DNA from 4 places in the Atlantibacter sp. MEI4A-1023 genome. Region 1 is predicted to be linked to each of the others. Evidence: predicted binding sites of a transcription regulator. Region 1 holds the regulator's gene; each other region holds the start of a gene.
The links. The regulator CRP, encoded in region 1, controls carbon source genes, mostly activating them, when cyclic AMP is high. The targets are predictions, from matches to a motif close to ATGTGANNNNNNTCACAT.
Positions count from the first base shown of each region.

Region 2: the regulator CRP is predicted to act here: its motif matches at 2,200-2,217, upstream of yrbN (protein YrbN).
Region 3: the regulator CRP is predicted to act here: its motif matches at 2,177-2,194, upstream of psiE (phosphate-starvation-inducible protein PsiE).
Region 4: the regulator CRP is predicted to act here: its motif matches at 1,660-1,677, upstream of focA (formate transporter FocA).

Region 1 covers NZ_CM149568.1:388,525-392,985, forward strand. Annotated here, with positions in the region: gene ACVV26_RS01810 (YccS/YhfK family putative transporter) at 1-1,919, opposite strand, end outside; gene crp (cAMP-activated global transcriptional regulator CRP) at 1,967-2,599, opposite strand; gene ACVV26_RS01820 (OsmC family protein) at 2,903-3,307, shown strand; gene ACVV26_RS01825 (phosphoribulokinase) at 3,334-4,200, opposite strand; gene ACVV26_RS01830 (YheU family protein) at 4,310-4,461, opposite strand, start outside.
Region 2 covers NZ_CM149568.1:4,087,665-4,092,125, forward strand. Annotated here, with positions in the region: gene mtr (tryptophan permease) at 1-21, opposite strand, end outside; gene ACVV26_RS19390 (DEAD/DEAH family ATP-dependent RNA helicase) at 171-2,120, opposite strand; gene yrbN (protein YrbN) at 2,113-2,193, opposite strand; gene nlpI (lipoprotein NlpI) at 2,301-3,185, opposite strand; gene pnp (polyribonucleotide nucleotidyltransferase) at 3,302-4,461, opposite strand, start outside.
Region 3 covers NZ_CM149568.1:4,341,020-4,345,480, forward strand. Annotated here, with positions in the region: gene malF (maltose ABC transporter permease MalF) at 1-716, shown strand, start outside; gene malG (maltose ABC transporter permease MalG) at 728-1,618, shown strand; gene psiE (phosphate-starvation-inducible protein PsiE) at 1,712-2,131, opposite strand; gene ACVV26_RS20605 (YjbH domain-containing protein) at 2,266-4,362, opposite strand; gene ACVV26_RS20610 (capsule biosynthesis GfcC family protein) at 4,362-4,461, opposite strand, start outside.
Region 4 covers NZ_CM149568.1:2,913,599-2,918,059, reverse strand. Annotated here, with positions in the region: gene pflB (formate C-acetyltransferase) at 1-694, opposite strand, end outside; gene focA (formate transporter FocA) at 744-1,601, opposite strand; gene ycaO (30S ribosomal protein S12 methylthiotransferase accessory factor YcaO) at 2,005-3,768, opposite strand; gene ACVV26_RS14035 (DUF421 domain-containing protein) at 3,907-4,461, shown strand, end outside.

The DNA.
Region 1 (4,461 bases):
AGGATCACCGCGTCTTTGGTTTCCCCCGGCTCGTCATATTCCAGCCGCTGCTGGCAGCGCTGGAGCGCAATTTCGCAGGACTGCAAATAGCGCTGCGCCAGGTCCGGCGTCAGCATGGTGTGTTCTCGCGCCATGGTGGTCATGGCATTAATGTGCTCGACGATAAACTGGCTGTGGGTCACCCACAGCTTCATCTCTTCCAGATAGTGGCTATTGAATCCCGGTTCCTGCATTGCCTGGTTCAGCGAGTTGTATAACGCGTTATGCGCCTGGTTGACCAGCATTCGCTGCCAGGCCAGCGGCGTCGGCTGCGGGTCGTCGCTGAGGATCAAGCGTATCGCTTTCTGGTCCGCCTCCAGCGCATCGTGGGCGTTTTTACGCAGCAGGCCGCTTTGCCACTGGGGCCACAACCACACCATGCCGCCAAAGGCGATCAGGCAGCCAATCAAGGTATCAATCAGCCTCGGCAGAATATACTGCTCCCCGCTCAGGGAGAGCAGTTGCAGGCTATACACCGCCGTGACGGTAAAGCCGATCGTCGCCCAGCCGTAATTTTTGCGGATGATGAGATAGCTCACGATGGTGATGACCAGCATCGCCAGCAGGGTGTAACCATCGGCAACGTGATAGTGCAGGGTGATCCCGGCGATGATAAGCCCGGCCATGGTGCCGCCCGCTCGGTGGAGAATGCGCACCCGCGTGGCACCATAGCCGTTCTGGGTCACGAACATCACGGTCATTAAAATCCAGTAGGGTTTCGGTAGGTGCAGGGCGCTACCCACCAGGCTGGCAATACTCAGCATCACCGCAATACGGGCGGAGCTGCGCAGGGCGGTGGACTTCAACGACAGATAGCTTTTCAATGCGCGCAGCACGGGCAGGCGGCGCTGCTTATCTTCCATCAGATCGCGCGAATACAGTGGACGCTGGGATTTCAGCACTCTGGCGATACGGCTGAAATGGTATTCGCAGAACTGTCCCACCGGGTTATCGGGGTGCTGGCGGGCAATTTTTTCCAGCGCGCCAATCTGCTTATCCATTTCAAAGCGCTTCGGATAACGGTGATACAGGATATCGTCGGCGCGTTCCCGCAGGCGGGCCGCCACCGTCTGGGCATTCCAGCGGATCACCGCCTCGGCGTGGCTTTCGCGCACCAGCTTCTGCACCTCTTCGGGCTGATGCAGGCTGACGGAAATATGCTCCTGCAAATCCAGCGCGATCTGAAAAGTGCGCAGCAGGCGTTTATAGCCGTGATGCTTACCGGTCGACAGCATGTGTAGCTGCTGATAACACTGGGTAATCAGGTCGACGGTTTTTTGCTGGCGCGCCAGCAGCGGCGGCAGCGCGCTTTGCGGATCGGTATGCTGGGTCAGCAGGCTGTATTTGGCTTCACAATATTCCGCCAACTGACGGTACAGCAGGCTCAGGGTTTCGCGCAGCGGCTGTTCGCGCCACACCCAGAACCAGAACCAGTTAAATAACCCGTACCATAGCGTGCCCAGGGCATACAGCAGCAGCGGTTCCCACATCGGCATAGAGCCCGCCAGGCTGAGTGTGAATATCGCTGCAATAAGCGACGCCGGGAGCAGGCGAGCATGAAGCGGACTGATTTCCGCCGTGACGCCCAGGATCAGTGCCAGCCCGGAGAGCGCCAACGGCAGCGGCACGGAATTAAGCAGTAATAACTGCACCGCGAGGCTGCTAAGGGCAAACAGCGACCCGCCGATAACCAGGCGTTTAAAGAAGCGCTTGTGCGGGGTGTCCAGGCCAGCGATGTTGCAGCAGGCGGGAACGAGGGAAAAAAGGAGGCCTTGTTGCAGATGGCCCAGAACCAGACCCACCGCCACAGGCAAACACAACACCAAGGTTTGACGAAGTGCGTAGTTGATTTCGGGGTGGTAGATCAGGCGTCGCCACATGGGTGAGATCGGATGAAACGGCGTGTAGCCACGCCGTTTCGCAGGGTTTAGCGGGTACCGTAAACCACAATGGTCTTACCGTGGGCGGAGATCAGGTTTTGATCTTCAAGCATTTTCAAAATGCGGCCAACGGTTTCGCGGGAGCAGCCGACGATCTGGCCGATCTCCTGACGGGTAATTTTGATCTGCATACCATCCGGGTGGGTCATGGCATCCGGCTGTTTAGCCAGATTCAGCAGCGTTTGTGCAATGCGGCCAGTCACATCAAGGAAGGCGAGGTTGCCCACTTTCTCTGACGTCACTTGCAGACGGCGCGCCATCTGCGAAGAAAGACGCATCAGGATGTCAGGGTTAACCTGAATTAGCTGACGGAATTTTTTATAAGAGATTTCTGCCACTTCACACGCCGTTTTGGCGCGAACCCAGGCACTGCGTTCCTGACCTTCTTCGAACAATCCCAGTTCGCCGATGAAATCGCCCTGATTCAGATAAGAGAGGATCATTTCCTTGCCCTCTTCATCTTTAATCAGCACTGCCACGGAGCCTTTAACGATGTAATACAACGTTTCCGCCTTTTCACCCTGGTGAATCAGCGTGCTCTTCGATGGGTACTTATGAATATGGCAATGAGACAAGAACCATTCGAGAGTCGGGTCTGTTTGCGGTTTGCCAAGCACCATGCGCGGTTATCCTCTGTTTTAAGCTGACTCCAGAGAGCAACAATAATAACCCTCTGGGTTTTTGCAATCGTCTCTTCTCCTGGCCGGAGAAGGGGCCTTTAACGTCCTGTGGCCTGTAATAGGTGTGGTCGTATGCACACATGCATTACATCAATGTATCGCTGTAGCATCCGACTGTTTTAGCATAGCTTTACGTGAGTGTCTCCTATTGTCTCGTTTCAGCTTGACCTGGCTCTCATCCGTTGCGCGTTTTGTTACAGCCGCGTAATCTGTCAGTAATTTTGAAACACTGGAGTAACCAAAATGCAGGCAAGAGTGAAGTGGGTAGAAGGGTTAACTTTTCTCGGTGAGTCCGCTTCCGGACACCAGGTTTTAATGGACGGCAACTCCGGTGACAAAGCGCCCAGCCCGATGGAAATGGTATTAATGGCGGCGGGCGGTTGCAGCGCCATTGATGTGGTGTCGATCCTTCAGAAAGGACGTCATGACATCACCGACTGCGAGGTGAAATTGACCTCCGAGCGCCGTGAAGAAGCGCCGCGCTACTTTACCCACATCAACCTGCATTTCATCGTGACCGGTAAAGCGTTAAAAGACGCGGCGGTTTCCCGTGCGGTGGATCTGTCGGCAGAGAAATATTGTTCAGTTGCCTTGATGCTGGAAAAAGCGGTGAACGTCACCCATTCCTACGAAGTGATTGAAGGATAAGTGCTTAATAAGGCGGCGTTGCCGCCTTAAATTTTTCGCCCTTCCATGATTCTTTTTACCAGCGGCAGCATGATCAGCTCCATCGCCAACCCCATTTTCCCGCCTGGCACCACTAATGTATTGATGTGGGAAATGAATGAGCCCTGCAACATGGCCAGCAGCCAGGGGAAATCTATCCCTTCCAGGTTCCTGAAGTGAATCACCACCAGGCTCTCATCCAGCGAGGGAATTGCCTTCGCGGCAAACGGGTTTGATGTGTCAACGGTGGGGACACGCTGGAAGTTAATATGGGTACGCGAGAACTGCGGCGTGATGAAGTTGATGTAGTCTTCCATCGAACGCACGACCGAATCCATCACCGCTTCCCGGGAGTGCCCGCGTTCGCCGGTGTCACGGATGAGCTTCTGGATCCATTCCAGGTTGACGATCGGCACCACGCCCACCAGCAAATCCACATGGCGCGCGACATCATGATGGGGCGTCACCACGCCGCCATGCAACCCTTCGTAAAACAGCACGTCCGTGGGTTCGGGCAACGGTTGCCAGGGGGTAAAAGTACCCGGTACCTGGTTCCAGGGTACGGCTTCGTCATAGGTATGCAGATATTTACGCGATTGCCCGGTACCGGTTTGCCCGTACTGATTAAAAGTCTGTTCCAGCAGGCCAAAGTCGTTGGCCTCCGGCCCGAAATAGCTGATGTGCCTGCCCACGTCGCGCGCTTTGCGGATCGCCATATCCATTTCAGGGCGGGTATAGCGATGAAAGCTGTCCCCTTCCACTTCGGCGGCATGCAGGTTGAGCTGGGCGAAAATCTTACGAAAAGCGAGGCTGGTGGTGGTGGTCCCGGCCCCGCTGGAGCCGGTAACGGCGATGATCGGATGTTGGGCAGACATAGCGGAACAACTCCTTAGGGTAGCGACGTGCAAATAAGACCCGTGCAAGGCGAATGAGTTCTGGCGGTCTGATCAGCCGCCAGTGGTTTTTATTGTTCAGCGAGCGGTCTTACCCCCGAAACTGATCGCGCGGCATGATGTTGACCGTTTCATGCAGTTCCGACCACACCAGAACCGCGTCGCCGCGTTCCAGCTGGTGCTTTACCTGAGAGACTTTATCGCTGAGCGAGCGTTCATGTTCACCATAATCGGTGCCTTCCC
Region 2 (4,461 bases), 1.0 Mb from region 1:
GGTGGTGGAGAGGGTTGCCATTTTATGTCCTGTAGTAACAATCGAATCCTGGAAGAGGATGCGTCATTGTACCAGTACATGAGTACAAACCAGATAAAAAAAGTCCCAATCATTTTGACTGGGACTGTTTATTAAACTTTACAGTTTGTAAACCGTAAGGCGTTCAGGACTTATGCATCACCAAAGCGACGACGGGACGGTGCTGCGCCATCTTCACGACGCGGGCCACGGCCACCTTCACGACGCTCACCGCTGAAGCTACGGCCTGCACCACCTTCACGACGTTCGCCGCTGAAACGACGACCTTCGCTACGACCGCCTTCACGACGCTCGCCGCCGAAACCGCCACGGCCAGCGCCAGCCCCGGCACCACCACCACGACGTTCACCGCCGCGATCCGGACGCGGTTGCGCGTCGCCCAGCAGTTGCATATTCATCGGTTTGTTGAGAATACGCGTGCGGGTAAAGTGTTGCAGAACTTCACCCGGCATACCTTTCGGCAGCTCAATGGTGGAGTGGGAAGCAAACAGCTTGATGTTGCCGATGTAACGGCTGCTGATGTCGCCTTCGTTAGCGATAGCGCCAACGATATGACGAACTTCAACGCCATCATCACGACCCACTTCAATGCGGTACAGTTCCATATCGCCAACGTCACGACGTTCACGGCGCGGACGCTCTTCGCCTTCACGCTGCGGACGGTCGCTACGCGGACCACGATCGTTACGATCGCTGCGACGTTCGAAACGATCGTCACGCTCACGGAATTCACGACGCGGACGCATCGGCGCATCTGGCGGCAGGATCAGCGGACGTTCGCCCTGTGCCATTTTCAGCAGCGCGGCAGCCAGGGTTTCGATGTCCAGCTCTTCGTCTTCCGCAGTCGGCTGGATTTTCGCCAGCAGGGCGCGGTACTGATCCAGATCGCTGCTTTCCAGCTGCTGCTGTACTTTAGCGGCGAATTTCTCCAGACGGCGTGTGCCCAGCAGTTCTGCGTTCGGCAGTTCCACTTCCGGGATGGTCAGTTTCATGGTGCGTTCGATGTTGCGCAGCAGACGACGCTCGCGGTTCTCAACGAACAGCAGCGCGCGGCCAGCACGACCCGCACGACCGGTACGGCCAATACGGTGAACGTAAGATTCTGAATCCATCGGGATGTCGTAGTTAACAACCAGGCTGATACGCTCAACGTCCAGGCCACGGGCCGCAACGTCAGTCGCAATCAGGATGTCCAGACGACCATCTTTCAGGCGCTCCAGGGTCTGCTCACGCAGCGCCTGGTTCATGTCGCCGTTCAGCGCGGCGCTGTTGTAACCGCTGCGCTCCAGCGCTTCAGCCACTTCCAGGGTTGCGTTTTTGGTGCGCACGAAAATGATCGCCGCGTCAAAGTCTTCCGCTTCAAGGAAACGCACCAGCGCTTCGTTTTTACGCATACCGTAAACAGTCCAGTAGCTCTGGCTGATGTCCGGGCGAGTGGTCACGCTGGACTGAATGCGTACTTCCTGCGGCTCTTTCATAAAGCGGCGGGTAATACGGCGAATCGCTTCCGGCATAGTAGCGGAGAACAGAGCGGTCTGATGACCTTCCGGGATCTGCGCCATGATGGTTTCAACGTCTTCGATGAAGCCCATACGCAGCATTTCATCCGCTTCGTCCAGTACCAGACCGCTCAGGTTGGACAGGTTCAGCGTACCGCGTTTTAAATGGTCAAGCAGGCGGCCTGGGGTGCCCACAACAATCTGTGGGCCCTGACGCAGGGCGCGCAGCTGCACGTCATAACGCTGGCCGCCGTAAAGGGCTACCACATTTACGCCATGCATATGTTTAGAGAAGTCCGTCATTGCTTCAGCAACCTGAACCGCCAGTTCGCGGGTCGGGGCCAGCACCAGGATTTGCGGCGCTTTCAATTCAGGATCAAGGTTGTTCAGCAGCGGTAAAGAGAACGCTGCGGTTTTGCCGCTGCCTGTCTGGGCCATACCCAGAACATCGCGGCCACCAAGCAGGTGCGGAATACACTCAGCCTGGATCGGAGATGGCTTTTCGTAACCCAGATCGTTAAGGGCTTCAAGGATAGGAGTCTTCAGCCCCAGATCAGAAAAAGTGGTTTCGAATTCAGTCATGTAGTACGTGTGCCTCAAGATAAATGGCGGCCAGTCTACATAACTCATCATGAAAAAGATCTGCAATTTTCATTGAAAAGTGTGAACCGGCTCAAATTTGATTGATTGACGAACAAAAACGCCCTCACCCGTTAAGGTGATGACTTTAAAAAAGTTTATGGGCTGATAAATGTCCGTCAGCTATTGCTGGTCCGATTCTGCCAGGTCTTCTTGCTCCTGGCCCAAGAGCGCTAATTCCAACAATGCATAACGGTGTTCAACGTAGTTATGTACGTTGTTAGCTACCGCTAATTTGAACAGTGCCGTAGCGCTGTCCAATTCCCCCAGACTTAGGTAGTACTTACCTAAATAGAAGTTGGTTTCACTGAGATGCTCAGCGAGCGAGGTGTTATCCGTTGCGTCCGCCTTGAGGCGTTCCATTAACGTTGCTTCGTTAATGTTGCCCAGGTAGAACTCGACAATGTTCCATCCCCATTGCTCTTTGTCCGATTTGTCTAAGCGCTGTTGTAACGACGCTTTGGCCTGTTTCTCATCCAGTTTGCTTTCAGCAATATAGAGCCACAGACTACGGAAAGGATCATTGGGATCGTCTTGATAAAACGCCAGCAGATCATCTTGCGCTAACCGGTAACGTCCGCCGTAATAGAGGGCGATACCGCGATTTAAATGCGCGTAGTTGTAAGTTGGATCAAGCTCAAGTACAGAATCAAACGCTTCATAGGCAGCATCAAAATTGCCTGCCTGCGTTAAGTAAATGCCTAAGTAATTGAATACTTCAGGCATATCGGGGCGGATAGCCAGCGCTTGTGAAAAATCATTTCGCGCCAGTGCCCGCAAACCAAGACTATCATACAACACTCCGCGCTCATATAAAAGCTGAGCACGTTCATCATCGGTTAAAGCCCGACTGGCAAGAATTTGTTCCATGCGAGCCAGAATGACTTCTTGCTGCAAAGTCGGTTGCAATGGTACCGCGAGGACTTCACTCTTACGCCAGGCAGAGTTGCTGCATCCTGCCAGCGTGAGAGCTGTCGCAACGAAACACCAGCGCAAAAAAGGCTTCATTTCCCACTCCCGAAGACAACAATTGGATGAACGTCCTGTTCCCCGGTTGCAAACCCGGCTTCCAGCCCGGTATCAAAGAGCTCTCCATGCGAACATGGAGAGCCTAATAGCAACCCTTATTCAGCTTGCGGTGCTGCCGGAGCGTCCGGTGCGGCCGCCGGCTGAGACGGCTCGGCTGCTTCTTTAATGCTTAAACGAATACGGCCCTGGCGATCCACTTCCAGAACTTTGACCGGCACTTCCTGATTCATCTGCAGATAATCAGTCACTTTCTCAACGCGCTTGTCAGCGATCTGGGAAATGTGTACCAGGCCTTCTTTGCCGCCGCCAATGGCAACAAACGCACCGAAATCAACGATACGGGTGACTTTACCGTTATAAACGCGACCCACTTCGATTTCAGCGGTGATCTCTTCGATACGGCGGATAGCATATTTCGCTTTTTCACCGTCGGTCGCTGCGATTTTCACGGTACCGTCATCTTCGATTTCGATGGTGGTGCCGGTTTCTTCGGTCAGCGCACGGATCACCGAACCACCCTTACCGATCACGTCTTTGATCTTGTCCGGGTTGATTTTGATGGTGTGGATACGCGGAGCGAACTCGGAGATATCGCCACGCGGTGCGTTGATAGCCTGCTCCATCACGCTGAGGATGTGCAGTCGCGCGCCCTTAGCCTGGTTCAGTGCCACCTGCATGATTTCGCGGGTGATGCCTTCGATTTTGATATCCATCTGCAGCGCGGAGATACCTTCACGGCTACCGGCTACTTTAAAGTCCATGTCGCCCAGGTGATCTTCGTCGCCCAGAATGTCAGACAGAACCACGAAGTTGTCGCCTTCTTTCACCAGACCCATCGCGATACCCGCAACGGCGGCTTTCACCGGCACACCTGCGTCCATCAGCGCCAGAGAAGCGCCGCACACGGAAGCCATGGATGAAGAACCGTTGGATTCGGTGATTTCAGATACGACGCGTACGGTGTACGGGAAGCGCTCTGCATCCGGCATAACTGCCATCACGCCGCGTTTCGCCAGACGACCGTGACCGATTTCACGACGCTTCGGTGAACCTACCATTCCGGTCTCACCAACAGAGTACGGAGGGAAGTTATAATGGAACAGGAAGTTGTCGGTACGTTCGCCCATCAGTTCGTCCAGGTTCTGCGCATCACGTGCAGTACCCAGCGTCGCGGTAACCAGCGCCTGCGTTTCACCACGGGTGAACAGTGCGGAACCGTGAGTACGCGGCAGTACGCCGGTACGAACGTCCAGAC
Region 3 (4,461 bases), 780 kb from region 1:
TCTTTGCCATCTTTGTCTGGACGGTGGTGTTCTCGGTGTTGACGGTGGTACTGACCGTGGCAGTGGGCATGGTGTTGGCCTGCGTAGTTCAGTGGGAAGCGCTGAAAGGCAAAGCGATTTACCGGGTACTGTTGATCCTGCCTTACGCGGTGCCGTCGTTTATCTCGATTCTGATTTTCAAAGGGTTGTTCAACCAGAGCTTCGGTGAAATCAACATGATGCTCAGCGCGGTATTCGGCATCCGCCCCGCCTGGTTTACCGACCCTACCACCGCCCGCGCCATGATTATCATTGTGAACACCTGGCTGGGTTATCCGTACATGATGATCCTGTGCATGGGGCTGCTGAAGGCGATTCCCGACGATCTCTATGAAGCGTCGGCGATGGATGGCGCTACGCCGTTCCAGAATTTCTTTAAAATCACGTTCCCGCTGCTGCTCAAGCCGCTAACGCCGTTAATGATCGCCAGCTTTGCGTTCAACTTTAATAACTTCGTGCTGATCCTGCTGCTAACCAACGGCGGACCGGACCGTCTCGGCACCACCACACCGGCAGGCTATACCGATTTGTTAGTGAGTTACACCTACCGCATCGCCTTTGAAGGCGGCGGCGGTCAGGATTTCGGCCTCGCAGCCGCTATCGCCACGCTGATCTTCCTGCTGGTGGGCGCGCTCGCGATTGTTAACCTCAAAGCCACGCGCATCAAGTTTGATTAAGGAGACGACACATGGCTATGGTTCAACCGAAATCTCAAAAGCTGCGTCTGTTTATCACGCACTTGTTACTGCTGATGTTTATCGCCGCCATTATGTTCCCGCTGTTGATGGTGGTGGCGATCTCGCTGCGCTCGGGCAACTTCGCCACCGGCAGCCTGATCCCGGAGCAAATCTCCTGGGAACACTGGAAGCTGGCGCTGGGCTTTAGCGTGGTTCATGCCAACGGCAGCGTCACGCCGCCGCCGTTCCCGGTCCTGCTGTGGCTGTGGAACTCGGTGAAAATTGCGGGCATTACTGCGGTTGGCATAGTGGCGCTTTCCACCACTTGCGCCTACGCTTTTGCCCGTATGCGTTTCCCTGGCAAGGCTACCTTGCTGAAAGGCATGCTGATTTTCCAGATGTTCCCGGCGGTACTGTCGCTGGTGGCGCTGTATGCGTTGTTCGATCGCCTCGGCCAGTACATTCCGTTTATCGGTCTGAATACCCACGGCGGGGTGATTTTCGCTTACCTCGGCGGTATTGCGCTGCACGTCTGGACGATCAAAGGCTATTTCGAAACCATCGACGGTTCGCTGGAAGAAGCCGCCGCGCTGGATGGCGCAACGCCGTGGCAGGCGTTCCGCTTAGTATTGTTGCCGCTGTCGGTGCCGATTCTGGCGGTGGTATTTATTCTGTCGTTTATCGCCGCCATTACCGAAGTGCCGGTGGCGTCGCTGCTGTTGCGTGATGTAAATAGCTACACCCTGGCCGTGGGCATGCAGCAATACCTCAACCCGCAAAACTACCTGTGGGGCGACTTTGCTGCGGCTGCGGTACTTTCCGCTATCCCGATCACCCTGGTTTTCCTGCTGGCCCAGCGCTGGCTGGTCAGCGGGCTGACGGCGGGGGGCGTGAAAGGCTAAGTTTCATCGTTATATGCCACTGTTATTATCCTCAATTGCCGTTGTGATTTTCCTTATCTGTGACTCCCTTCGGCGGCCTTCGGGCCGCCATTTTTATTCGCGTTTCAGCCGTTTTGAGTTGCACAGCCACAGCGTGATCACTAACAGCAGGATCGCGCCGGAATAGATCAGCACGTCCATCGGCAATTTATGATCGACGATGATCAACCGCACAATGGCGGTGATGCCGATGTAGATGAAATAGCGCAGCGGGAAGTGGTAGCCGGACTGAAAATACTTCACGATCAGGGCGATGAATTCGAAATAGAGGAAGTAAACCACCAGCCCTTCCACCAGCTCATACTTGCTGGCCTGAATGGGTGAGAAGAGCACATCGGCCAGATGCAGGGTCTCTTTACCGAGAAAGATAACCAGGATCAGGCCCAGGCTGAGTAAGCCAAGATTCAGCACCGTTTGCAGGATGGAAGAGACCCATTCCCCGCGCGCGCGCGACGAAGCGGATAGCGTGGACATAACAGCGTCCTCATCTCAGGAGTGAGGAATCGTTATACGTCAGAAATGTGATCCAGATCTAGTTTTATTTGCTTATGTTTTAACCAGCAGCCAGCGCGCCTGCGTATGAAACCCAGGGCGCGCGGCGGCGATAATCAGCGGAAGTTGACGCTGCGATCGCTGGTCATGCTGTAGAGATCGAACTTACGGCCCAGCATCTGCCCGCCGTCGCGGGTGAGCGGCGTCCAGCCGATAGCTGCGCGGCTGCGCGTCGGGCCAGACGAGAACAGATCGAGCGGCACGGACACGTACACGCCTTTGGTGAAGTCCCCTTCCCCGTATTCATCCGGTGACACGTTAGTGAGGGTAGCGTAGCCGCCCACCACCACGCCGCTGTCGAAGCGTTTGGACACCTCCAGCGTACCGCCCTTATCCCCGGCCAGATACTGCCCGACGCTGGCTTTGATTAACACGTCCTGGGCAAACGGCGGCGTCCAGTACGCAGACAGGTGGCCGGTTTTCACGCTGTAGTCGGTGAATTTCATCATGTCCTGCGCGCTGCGCCAGTCACGCTGTTTGACGTAGTTGGCGTCCAGGCCGAAGGCCCAATTGCTGTCCACCGGGCGATACAGCACTTCCGCCCCTGCGCCGCCGTACATGGTTTCCAGATAACCGCCGTAAACCTGGCCGTAAAAACCGTTGCCGAAATACTGGAAATAGTTGGCTTGCAGGTTGTTCACGTAGACATCGTTTTCTACGTACTCGCGCACGTGGGTTCGCACGCGCGGCAAGGACGAATCCTTCGGCGGATTGGTGTAGTTAAATTTGTCGTAGTTGTTGGCGATGTTGGCGAACAGGCTACCGGTGGTCAGCAGATGGTCGGTGACCCACCAGTCGGCGGTGCCCATCACGCCCACCTGGTACATATAGAAACTCTCTGGCCCGCCGATGGACTGATTCAACACCGGGTCGAGGTGGAAGCTAAAGCGCGATGGCTCGATATACCAGCCCTGCTCCGGGTTTTCCAGCGTTACCGGTTCAATACGTTTTTGCGCCAGCGCGGTTTCCTGGCCTAACGGTTCGCCTTCAAGGTGACGTTGCAGGCTGGCGACGTCGGTTTCGGTGGTGACCTGCGGCATTTTGGCGCGCGTCTCGGTGACGCGGATGGTACGGATGCCGTCGGGCAGATCGTTCATCACGATCCGGTTGGCGCGCGCAATGCCCTCCTGCGAGTCGCGGTATTTTACCTGCTCGCCGGTGACGTACAGCGTGTCGCCCTGGGTCTGAATCTGCGGGTCGTTCAACCCGGCGTTGTATTTCAACAGGGTCAACTGGTTGGCCGCCACGCTGTGCTGGATAATCGCTTCCTGCGGCTCCGGCTGGTATTCCGGGCGGCGGTTATCGTTGTAGCGTGGACGCAGGTCGTTGAAATTGGTACGCAGCGTGACGCCGAACATAAAGGTGTTGCCGCGCTCATAGCTCAGGTTAACGTCGGCCCAATCGGTGGCGCGATAAATAGCGCCGACGTTAAGCTTGCTCTTCTGTTCAAGCTTACCGGCGAAGTCCTGGGTATAGTTATTGCCTTCATATTCCAGCTTCAGGCGCAGCGGCTGCCACGGCGTTTGATACTCCACCCCGCCAAACAGCGACGCCGGGCCGTGGAACATCTGGCCTGCATCTACCGAACCGGCTTTGTTATAGCTGTTGTCGCGCACGCAGTATTTATCGCTGTACGAGCAGAACGGGTTTTTGACGTTGCCGCTGGTGCCCAGATAGCCCCAGCCTAATCCCAGCGAGAAATCAAACGGCCCCCAGGCTTTATTCGCCACGATGTATTCAGCATCGAACAGCCCGGTCCCGCCGATATCTCGCGCGCCGACGGCAACCTGCGGCATCCAGTAACTCTCTTCCCACAGCCGCAGTTTGAGATCGAAAGCTTTATCTTTGTAGGTTTGATCGCCGGAGAACGCCTCGACGCTGCTGTAGCGCCGGGTGCGGGCATCGGTGTAGCGCAACGTGGTTTCCAGCCACGGAAACAGTTGCACCGAGGCGGAGTAATAGCGGTACTGATCGTTATCGCGATAGTTGAGGCTCAGTTCGCCTTCGCGTGCCATCCGCGCCGTAGGCGTTTGCATCAGGCCCACGCCGCCGAAATCCGATTGCGACGGGCCAACCGGCGCAGGCCAGGTTTCCGCCTGGCACGCCGACGCCACGGCCAGCGCCACGAGGCTATACAGGTAGCGTTTTTTTATCATTGCGGTATCCGATGCGTCAGGGAATCAACAAGTTGCGCGTTGAGGTCGTCATACGCCGATGAAAACAGCCGCTCCGAAAAGCCGACTAAAATAGCG
Region 4 (4,461 bases), 2.2 Mb from region 1:
CCAGTGCGCGGTGCTGTTCAGCGATTTCTTCACGCAGACGGATAGTCGCTTCCAGGTTTACGCCGTTTTCCAGATCGGATTGCAGAGACAGGAACTGCGCATATTTGTCTTTCATCAGGAAGTCGATACCGTACAGCGCAACGCGACGGTAGTCACCGATGATACGGCCACGGCCATAGGCATCCGGCAGACCGGTCAGCACGCCAGATTTACGGCAGTTCAGGATGTCTTTGGTGTAGACATCGAATACGCCCTGGTTGTGGGTTTTACGGTATTCGGTGAAGATTTTTTTCAGCGCCGGGTCCAGCTCGCGGTTGTACGCTTTGCAGGAACCTTCAACCATTTTGATGCCACCGAACGGGATAATCGCACGTTTCAGCGGAGCATCAGTTTGCAGGCCAACGATCTTCTCAAGGCTCTTGTTGATGTAGCCAGCGTCATGAGAAGTGATGGTAGAAGCCAGGTCGGTATCGAAATCAACTGGCGCATGAGTGCGGTTTTCCAGTTTGATGCCTTCCATAACTTTATCCCACAGGGAAGTGGTCGCTTCCGTGGCGTCGGCCAGGAAGGATTCGTCACCTTCATACGGGGTATAGTTTTTCTGGATGAAGTCACGGACGTTAACTTCATTCTGCCAGTCACCTTTGGCAAAACCTTCCCAGGCTGTGGCTAACTTTTCATTAAGTTCAGACATTTAACACCTACCTTCTTAAGTGGATTTTTTCTTACTGCCCGAGTCGACCTTAGTGGTGGTCGTCGCCGCGCAGATAAATGACCCAGTACGTCAACCCAACTAACAAACCACCACCGATGATATTGCCGATCGTAACCGGAATCAGATTATCAATGATGAAGTTCATCACAGTCAGATGAGAAAAATTGTCCGGCGAGGAACCAATAGCGGTCCAGAATTCCGGGCTGGCGAAGTTACGAATCACAATACCAAACGGGATCATGAACATATTTGCGATACTGTGCTCAAACCCACTGGCGACGAACATGCCAACAGGGAGGATCATAATGAACGCTTTGTCGAACAGGCTACGGCCAGAGTAGCTCATCCATACCGCCAGGCACACCATCAGGTTCGCCAGAATACCGAGCGCGACGGCCTCGATAAAAGTATGGTGGAGTTTATGGTCAGCGGTTTGTAAAACATTCAAACCCCAGCCGCCATTTGCGACCATATGCTCGCCCGCCAGCCACATCAGCAGTACAAACAGTAACGCGCCTATCAGGTTGCCGATGTAAACATTCAGCCAGTTACGCGCCAGTTGGCCCCAGGTGATCCTGCCGCTCGCTTTAGCGACCACAATCAGCACTGTCGAGGTGAACAGGTCCGCGCCGCAAATCACGCAAAGAATAAGGCCTAAAGAGAAGCACATCCCGCCGATGAGTTTTGCGATGCCGTAAGGCATGGTCGCCGTACCGGTGGTGGCAGTAATGTAGAAAACAAACGCGATGGAGATAAAGACGCCCGCAGTGATCGCCAGATAAAAGGTTTTCAGCGGTTGTTTCGTTGCTTTATAGACACCCGCTTCTTCGGCAACTTTTGCCATGGCAGCGGGAAGTAATAGATCGAAAGGGTTGTCAGCTTTCACACTAACTCTCTCTATATTTAATCGGCGACGAGATACTAACAAAGCATTATACAGCAAAATTTGATATCGATCATATCTCGCCGGAGTTGTAGACCTGCAAAACGTGGTGTTATTGCAAATTTTTGCATTAACCTTATGAAAATAAAGGTAAAAATAATTTTTAAAGTTTATTATTTAAGTTGAATGATACCGCTCCGCCTCATAGCCAACAGTTAATTAATATGGAGTATTTATTAAAATAAGTAACACTAAAAGCCGGTAATGACTTTTAATGTTCACTCATATTTAACTTTAAAATTACATTTGAAATAATTAACGCCAAAATAAAAAAAGGGGCAATTAAATCGCCCCGTAATATAGCTGAGGTATGCACAATCGCATACGTTTTTTGAGTGACTTCAGGTTAAGACACTTTCCAGAAAGCCGCTTTGGCGCGCTGTAGTTTCTCATATGCGGCCAGCAACGCCTGATGCGCCGGGAAGGCTTTCAGGTCGGCATCCACCGTTTGCAGGCCGTAGAACGGTGCTTCGCCGCTCAATGCCGCGCTGGCGCTTTCTACCGCTTCGGCACCGTACATACGCACAAACGCATTGAGGTACTGCAACGGCTGGCGGTCTTCTTCCTGCGCCAGCAGCAGCAGGGTTTGCAGGCAGCGGTAGTAGTTAGCACGTTCAGCGCTGAATACCGACCCGTTGAACTCCATGGTCCATTCGGTCCAGATGAGCGCCTGTTCCAGATCGCCACCCGCCAGCGCCAGCATCGCTTTCAGCTCGCCGATGCGCAGGGTGTACCAGCCGTTGTCTTTGCCGGTCGCCAGGCCCAGCAGCTCGCGCACGCGGGTGAAGTCGTCATGGCCCTCTTCGTCCAGTTGGGCGATCAGGTTGAGGTAATCTTCTTTTTCCCACGCGCTACCCGGCAGTGCCAGAATGGTTTCGCGCAGATGAGCGCCCATGCTGTTATTGGCGAGCCACAGATCTTCTGCCGGATAGATATCGGACATGCCTGGCACGATAATGCGGCAGGCGTAAACGCTCAGATGTTCGTAGTCAGCGATATACACGTCTTTATCTTCAGATTTGAAGATAGCCATTAAGGTGGCGAACTCTTCTTCGGTGGTGCCGGCAAAGCTCCAGTCGACGAACGGGTAATCGGCATCCTGCTTGAACATATCCCAGGAGATCAGACCGCTGGAATCGATAAAGTGGGTTTCCAGGTTAGCGTGCTCCGCGACTTCTTCATCATCGAAGGTCGGCGGGGTAAACACGTCCAGATCCTTCAGGCCTCGGCCCTGCAACAGCTCGGTCACGGTACGTTCCAGCGCCACGCCGAAATCCGGGTGCGCGCCAAACGAGGCAAAACAGGTGCCGTTTGCCGGGTTAAACAGCACCACGCAGATCACCGGGTATTTGCCGCCCAGCGAGCCGTCGTAGGCAAAGATCGGGAAACCTTCGGCTTCGAGTTTAGCAATGGCTTCCACCACGCCCGGATAGCGCGCCAGAACCTCCTGCGGGATTTCCGGCAGGCTGATGCTTTCGGCGATAATGCGGTTTTTGATATGACGCTCAAACACTTCAGACAAGCCCTGCACGCGCGCTTCGTTGGCGGTGTTGCCTGCGGACATACCGTTGGAGACATACAGGTTGCCGACGATGTTCATCGGGATATACACGGTCTGCTGGTCGGACTGACGGGTGAACGGCAGGGCGCACACGCCGCGCGACGCGTTGCCGGATTGCAGGTCGATCAGCATGCTGGCGGTGAGTTCATTGTCCGGATCGTAAAAGGCGCGCAGGCGATCGTCCAGAATGCCTTCCGGCAATTCGTCGTCTTCCGGGATCGGGAACCACTTCTCGTTGGGATAGTGAACGAACGGACCGTTAGCGATGGTGTCGCCCAGCCAGAAATCGGCGAAGAAATAGTTGGTGGACAGACGTTCAAAATATTCGCCCAGCGCGGAGGCCAGCGCGGCTTTTTTAGTGGCGCCTTTCCCGTTGGTGAAGCACAGCGCGGAGTCTTTATCGCGAATATGCACCGACCAGACGTGCGGGACGGGGTTTAACCAGGAGGCTTCTTCAATATTAAAGCCGAGGTCGGTGAGCTGTTGCTGAAAGCGAGCGATGGAATCTTCCAGCGCAGCATCTTTACCGGGAATGAAGGTTTGAGTCATGAGAGTCACTTTTATCGTACGCAAAGCGCGCAATGATACGGGTTTTGTGTTGCGGGTGCCATCTTCCCGCCGTAGCGGGCAAAAATAATTGTTCGCGCTATGCTTACTTTCAGCAAGGTACTGTAAAGGCGAATAAAAATGAAAGCATTTGATTTGCAACGGATGGCTTTTGACAAGGTCCCCTTTGAATTCCTCGGCGAAGTCGCGCTGCGCAGCTTATACACCTTTGTGTTGGTGTTTATTTTCCTGAAACTCACCGGGCGGCGCGGCGTGCGCCAGATGTCGCTGTTTGAAGTGTTGATTATCCTGACGCTGGGCTCTGCTGCGGGTGACGTGGCGTTTTATGACGACGTGCCGATGATCCCGGTGCTGGTGGTGTTTATTTCGCTCGGCGCGCTTTACCGGCTGGTGATGTGGCTGATGGCGCGCAGCGAGAAACTGGAAGATCTGCTCGAAGGCAAACCGATGATTGTGGTGAAAGAGGGCGAGCTCGCCTGGGACAATCTTCGCAAAGAGAACATGACCGAGTTTGAATACTTTATGGAACTGCGGCTCAGCGGCGTGGAACAGCTCGGCCAGGTGAAATTAGCCATACAGGAAACCAACGGGCAGTTGAGCGTTTATTTTTACGCGGATGAGAATGTCAGGCCCGGATTGCCCATTCTGCCGGACTCCCATAAACCAGCCTTTAAA